2 regions of the Streptomyces tuirus genome follow, and region 2 is predicted to be linked to the other one. Evidence: predicted binding sites of a transcription regulator. Region 2 holds the regulator's gene; the other holds the start of a gene.
The links. Region 2 encodes HrcA, which represses chaperone genes, less so after heat shock. Its sites were predicted from a motif close to TTNGCACTCNGNNNNNCNGAGTGCNAA; they were not measured.
Positions count from the first base shown of each region.

Region 1: groES (co-chaperone GroES) is a predicted target of HrcA. The motif match lies at 1,924-1,950, and genes of this name have one in related genera.

Region 1 covers NZ_AP023439.1:4,592,550-4,595,957, reverse strand. Annotated here, with positions in the region: gene groL (chaperonin GroEL) at 1-1,350, opposite strand, end outside; gene groES (co-chaperone GroES) at 1,469-1,777, opposite strand; gene IGS69_RS21315 (polysaccharide deacetylase family protein) at 2,098-2,814, opposite strand; gene IGS69_RS21310 (polysaccharide deacetylase family protein) at 2,811-3,408, opposite strand, start outside.
Region 2 covers NZ_AP023439.1:2,328,291-2,331,698, forward strand. Annotated here, with positions in the region: gene IGS69_RS10820 (nitronate monooxygenase) at 1-372, opposite strand, end outside; gene dnaJ (molecular chaperone DnaJ) at 533-1,669, opposite strand; gene hrcA (heat-inducible transcriptional repressor HrcA) at 1,669-2,685, opposite strand; gene IGS69_RS10835 (MBL fold metallo-hydrolase) at 2,855-3,408, shown strand, end outside.

The DNA.
Region 1 (3,408 bases), 2.3 Mb from region 2:
CGGCTCGACGGCGGCCTTGCGGACGACCGCGACACCCGTGGCCTCGTCGCCGGACTTGCCGAGGTTGCCCTCGAGGACCTTGACGGCGTGGACCAGGGCGGAGCCACCACCGGAGACGATGCCCTCCTCGACCGCGGCGCGGGTCGCGGAGATGGCGTCCTCCAGACGGTGCTTGCGCTCCTTGAGCTCGACCTCGGTGGCGGCACCCACGCGGATGACGCACACGCCGCCGGCCAGCTTCGCGAGGCGCTCCTGGAGCTTCTCGCGGTCCCAGTCGGAGTCCGTGGTCTCGATCTCGGCCTTGATCTGGGCGACGCGGGCCTGCACGTCTTCCTTCTTGCCGGCGCCGTCGACGATGGTGGTGTCGTCCTTGGTGACGGTGACGCGGCGGGCGGAGCCGAGCACGTCCAGGCCGACCTGGTCGAGCTTGAGGCCGACCTCCTCGGAGACGACCGTGGCGCCGGTGAGGACCGCCAGGTCCTGCAGCATCGCCTTGCGGCGGTCGCCGAAGCCGGGGGCCTTCACGGCGACGGCGTTGAACGTGCCGCGGATCTTGTTCACGACGAGGGTCGACAGGGCCTCGCCCTCGACGTCCTCGGCGATGATCAGCAGCGGCTTGGAGGCGTTCGACTGGATGATCTTCTCCAGCAGCGGCAGGAGGTCCGCGATGGCGGAGATCTTGCCCTGCGTGATGAGAATGTACGGGTCGTCCAGGACGGCTTCCATGCGCTCCTGGTCCGTCACGAAGTACGGCGACAGGTAGCCCTTGTCGAAGGCCATGCCCTCGGTGAAGTCCAGCTCCAGACCGAAGGTGTTGGACTCCTCGACGGTGATGACACCGTCCTTGCCGACCTTGTCCATCGCCTCGGCGATGAGCTCGCCGACCTGCTGGTCCTGGGCGGACAGACCGGCGACGGCGGCGATGTCGGACTTCTCGTCGATCGGCCGGGCGGTCGCGAGGAGCTCCTCGGAGACCGCGGCGACGGCGGCGTCGATGCCCTTCTTCAGGGCGGCCGGGGAGGCACCGGCGGCGACGTTCTTCAGGCCCTCGCGCACGAGCGCCTGGGCGAGCACGGTCGCGGTGGTCGTACCGTCACCCGCGATGTCGTTGGTCTTGGTCGCCACCTCCTTGACCAGCTGGGCACCGAGGTTCTCGTACGGGTCCTCGACCTCGACCTCACGGGCGATGGTCACACCGTCGTTGGTGATGGTGGGAGCGCCGAACTTCTTGTCGATGACGACGTTGCGGCCCTTGGGGCCGATCGTCACCTTGACCGTGTCGGCAAGCTTGTTGACGCCGCGCTCGAGGGCGCGACGGGCGTCCTCGTCGAACTTCAGGATCTTCGCCATGGGAGCGTGAGCCCTCTTCCGAATCTGGGATATACGGCACTGCGCCCCGGGCGCCCGGCTTCATGTCGATCGCGGGGGGCCAGGGGCGCAGCTTCAAAAGCAATGTGCTTGGGGTGAATTACTTCTCGACGATCGCGAGCACGTCGCGGGCCGAGAGGACGAGGTACTCCTCGCCGTTGTACTTCACCTCGGTGCCGCCGTACTTGCTGTAGAGCACGACGTCACCGACGGAGACGTCGAGCGGAAGACGGTTGCCGTCCTCGAAGCGGCCCGGGCCCACGGCCAGGACGACGCCCTCCTGGGGCTTCTCCTTGGCGGTGTCCGGGATGACCAGGCCAGAGGCGGTGGTCTGCTCGGCGTCGAGCGGCTGGACCACAATGCGGTCCTCGAGCGGCTTGATGGCAACCTTGGAGCTGGTGGTCGTCACGATCCGACCTCCCCCTTCGGAGATCTCACGGGGTTAACTGTCTGAGGTGGCGACCAGGTGGATCCGTCGTCGCGGGTGCCGGACCTGCCCGTCGCTGTGTTGGCACTCTCCTAGGGGGAGTGCCAAAGCCGAGACTATGACTGCGATTAGCACTCGGTCAAGCGGACTGCTAATTGCCGACCGCGCGTCGGCCGAGTGCTCCTCCAGTTGGTCCGCCGGACGGTCCGTCGGGGGTCATGCAGGTGGTCCCACGGGTGGCCCCGGGGGCGGTCCTGGAGGTGGTCCCAGGGACGGCTCTGCAGGTGGTCCCACGGGTGGTCCTACAAGTGGTCCTCCAGCCGGCCCACCCGAAGCCCCTTCCGCTCGATCTCGCGCAGCAGGCGCATGGTCCGTTCCGTCAGGCTCGGGGTCATCGTCTCGCCCGCCGGCACGGAGACGATGTCGCCCGGCCGCAGGCCCCGCTCGCCCCGGGTGTAGGTCAGTTCGCCGTCGGTGTTCAGGGACGCCCGCCACAGGACGACCGCCGTGATGCCGCAGTCGGCTGCCGCGCGCAGGGTCGTCCTGTCGTACGTGCCGTAGGGCGGGCGGAAGAGGCGGGGGGTGATGCCGAAGCGGGAGCGGAGCTTGTGCTGCTGGCCGCAGATCTCGGCGCGTTGGCCGGCGTAGGGCAGGCCGCGCAGGGCGGGGTGGTCGAGGGTGTGGTTCTGGATGGACGCGCCGACCGCGCGCAGCCGGGCGAAGTGGCCGTAGCCGGGGCCCACGACGCTGTCGGTGAGGAACATGCTGACGGGCAGGCGCCGTTCGCGGACGAGGCCGACGAAGCGGGGGTCGCGTTCGGCGCCGTCGTCGTAGGTGAGGAAGACGACGGGTTCGCGGGTGGGGACGTGGTCCACGACGGGCGGAAGCGCGTGGGGGGCGCGCACCGCGCGGGGCGGGTCCTGCGCCCGGCCGTCAGCTGCGCCCGGCGGCTCCCCCGCGCCCCCGGCGCAGCCGGCCAGCAGGACCGCGCACAGCAGGGCGGCGGCCGGCCGCCTCACAGGTAGTCCTCCAGCCGCCCGACCGCGTACCCCTGGGCCGTCGCCTTGTTCAGGAAACGGCGCACCATGTCGGCCATCGTGCCCTTCCACTGGTCGCGGCCCCGGAAGTGGGTGAGGACGATGTCGCCCCGGCGCAGCTTGCGGTCCCCCTCGCGGTACTCCCAGTGGTCGGCGAAGACCTCCTCGTTCCACAGGGGGACGTACGCGATGCCACAGGTCTTGGCGGCGCGCAGGGTCGCCCGGTCGTAGCTGCCGTAGGGCGGGCGGAAGAGGGCCGGGCGCTTGCCGAACTGCCTTTGCACATAGCGCTGCATGCCGCAGATCTCGCGCTTCTGCGCCCGGTAGGACATGCCCCGCAGATTGGGGTGGTGGAGGGTGTGGTTGTTCAGGACCACGCCCTTGGACTGCATCGTCCGGAAGTAGCGGGTGTCGTCCTTGACCAGGTAGCCGCTGAGGAAGGCGGTGTACGGGACGTCCAGGTCGCTCATCATCCGCAGGAAGGCCGGGTCCTTCTCGGCGCCGTCGTCGATGGTGAGGAAGACGACCTTGTCGCGGGTGGGGATCCTGGTGAAGACGGGCGGCAGGTCCAGCTCC
Region 2 (3,408 bases):
GTCGTCGCGTCCGCTGTCCGGATCGCCGAGCTCGGCCTCGTACCAGGTGGCCTCGCCGGCCAGCTGATGGGCGTAGACGTCGACGGCGGCGGCATGAGGGAGCGCGGCGCCGGCCGCTCCGGTGGAGCCGGTGCTTGCACCGGGGTACTCCGGCTGCGGCATGAAGACGTTGACGCCGAAGGGCCTGCTGGTGAGGCTCCGGAGCTGCTTGATCTCCTGGTACATCCCGTCGGGGGTCTTGTACCCGGCGGCGAGGAACCCGAGCCCGCCCGCTTCGCACACGGCCGCGGCGAGCTGCGGTACGGAGACGCCGCCCGCCATGGGGGCCTGCACGATCGGGTGGGGGAAGAGATCGGTCAGTGCGGAGGACATGACGGCATGTTGTCACGTCCTCCGAACAACTCCGAAACCGGCCTGCCGACTGGCATAGACCAGAGGAACAGGCACCTCCCGTCACCCGGGAGGCGTCCCGTGTCACCCGTTGCAGGCGCCCCGTCAGCGACCGTTGAAGGCGCCCGTCACAGGCGCCTCCTCAGCGACCGTTGAACGCGTCCTTCAACCGCGAGAACAACCCCTGCTGCCCCGGCTGGAACTGCCCCGTGGGGCGTTCCTCGCCGCGGAGTTTGGAGAGCTCGCGGAGCAGGCGCTCCTGCTCGGGGTCGAGCTTGGTCGGGGTCTGGACCTCGACGTGGACGATGAGGTCGCCGCGTCCGCCGCCGCGCAGGTGCGTGACGCCCCGGCCGTGCAGCGGGATCGACTGGCCGGACTGGGTGCCCGGGCGGATGTCGACCTCCTCCATGCCGTCGAGCGTCTCCAGCGGCACCTTCGTGCCGAGGGCCGCCGCCGTCATGGGGATCGTCACCGTGCAGTGCAGGTCGTCACCGCGCCGCTGGAACGTGCTGTGCGGCAGCTCGTGGATCTCGACGTAGAGGTCACCGGCCGGACCGCCGCCGGGTCCGACCTCGCCCTCGCCGGCGAGCTGGATCCGTGTGCCGTTGTCCACACCGGCCGGGATCTTGACCGTGAGCGTGCGGCGGGACCGGACGCGGCCGTCGCCCGCGCACTCCGGGCACGGGGTCGGGACGACCGTGCCGAAACCCTGACACTGCGGGCAGGGGCGGGACGTCATGACCTGGCCCAGGAAGGACCGGGTGACCTGCGAGACCTCACCGCGGCCACGGCACATGTCACACGTCTGGGCGGAGGTGCCCGGGGCCGCGCCCTCGCCGTTGCAGGTGTTGCAGACGACGGCCGTGTCGACCTGGATGTCCTTCGTGGTGCCGAAGGCGGCCTCGTCGAGCTCGACCTCGATGCGGATCATCGCGTCCTGGCCGCGGCGGGTGCGCGAGCGCGGTCCGCGCTGCGACGCCGTACCGAAGAACGCGTCCATGATGTCCGAGAAGTTCCCGAAACCACCGGCTCCGAAGCCGCCCGCGCCGCCGCCACCGGCCTGCGAGAGCGGGTCGCCGCCGAGGTCGTAGACCTGCTTCTTCTGCGGGTCCGACAGCACCTCGTAAGCGGCGTTGATCTCCTTGAACCGCTCCTGGGTCTTCGGATCGGGGTTGACGTCCGGGTGCAGCTCGCGCGCGAGCCGCCGGAAGGCCTTCTTGATCTCTTCCTGCGAGGCGTCGCGGCGCACGCCGAGTACGGCGTAGTAGTCCGTGGCCACTACGACTCCGCCAGGATCTGTCCGACGTACCGTGCCACTGCGCGTACCGCTCCCATCGTTCCCGGGTAGTCCATGCGGGTCGGTCCGACCACGCCGAGCTTGGCGACTGCCTCGCCGCCCGAACCGTAGCCGACCGACACGACGGACGTGGAGTTGAGTCCTTCGTGGGCGTTCTCGTGACCGATCCGTACGGTCACGCCCGGATCCTGCGCCTCGCCGAGCAGCTTGAGGAGCACGACCTGCTCCTCGAGCGCCTCCAGCACCGGCCGGATCGTGAGAGGGAAGTCATGCCCGAAGCGGGTCAGATTGGCGGTGCCGCCGATCATCAGCCGCTCCTCGTTCTCCTCGACGAGCGTCTCCAGCAGTGTGGAGAGCACCGTAGAGACCGTACCCCGGTCCTCGTGCTCGAACGCCTCCGGGAGATCCTCCACCAGACTCGGCACATCCGCGAAACGGCGGTTCGCCACACGGCTGTTGAGCCGGGCGCGCAGATCCGCGAGCGAGGCGTCGCCGACGGGCGCCGGGCAGTCGACCACCCGCTGCTCGACCCGCCCGGTGTCCGTGATCAGCACGAGCATCACGCGCGCGGGCGCGAGGGAGAGCAGCTCCACGTGCCGCACCGTCGAACGGGTCAGCGACGGGTACTGCACGACGGCGACCTGACGCGTGATCTGCGCGAGCAGCCGCACCGTACGCGCCACGACGTCGTCGAGGTCGACGGCACCTTCGAGGAAGTTCTGGATCGCGCGCCGCTCGGGCGCGGTCATCGGCTTGACGCCGGCGAGCTTGTCGACGAACAGCCGGTAGCCCTTGTCGGTGGGGATGCGCCCGGCACTCGTGTGCGGCTGGGCGATGTACCCCTCGTCCTCCAGGGCCGCCATGTCGTTGCGGACGGTCGCCGGGGAGACACCGAGGCTGTGCCGCTCGGTGAGGGCCTTGGAACCCACCGGCTCCTGGGTGCCGACGTAGTCCTGGACGATGGCGCGCAGCACCTGAAGCCTGCGTTCACTGAGCATCGCGCACACCTCCAAAGTCTCCGCCTGCTTGCCTGCCGGTCCGGCCTGGCACTCTGCGCGTGCGAGTGCCAGCATTCCCCGGCCCAGTGTACGGCGGTGGGGTACACCCCCGGCAAGGCTGGTCGTGCGGCGCCGTGCCCCGAGCGGGGCGCACCGCTAGCGTCGCCGTATGACGGTGACTTGGGAAGACCTCGGATGGGAGCGCGTGGCCGCCGGGGTGGGGCGGTGCCGGCTGCCGGTGTGGGACTGCACGGCGGGGCTGGTCGCCGGGGAGGGCGCCGCCCTCTTGATCGACGCGGGGTCGAGCCTCGCCGAGGGAGCGAAGTTGCGTGCGCAGGCGCGGTCGCTCGCGGGCCATCGTGTGACACATCTCGCGCTGACCCATCCGCACTTCGACCACGTCTTCGGGGCGGCTGCCTTCCCGGACGCGGAGGTGTTCGGCGCGGTGGGTGTGGACGCCGTGCTGTCGCGGGTGCGGGACCGGGAGGAGCTGCGCGCGGACGCGGTACGCCACGGCCTGGCGGCGCCCACGGCCGAGGAGGCGGCGCAGCGGCTGGTCCCGCCCGGGCACCTGGTCTCCGGCGAGTGGACCCTCGACCTGGGCGGCGGGTGCCAGGTGCTGCTGGCGAACGTCGGCCCGGGGCACACCGCGCACGACTTGGCGGTGCTGGTGCCGGGCGATCCGGAAGTGGTGTTCTGCGGTGACCTGGTGGAGGAGTCCGG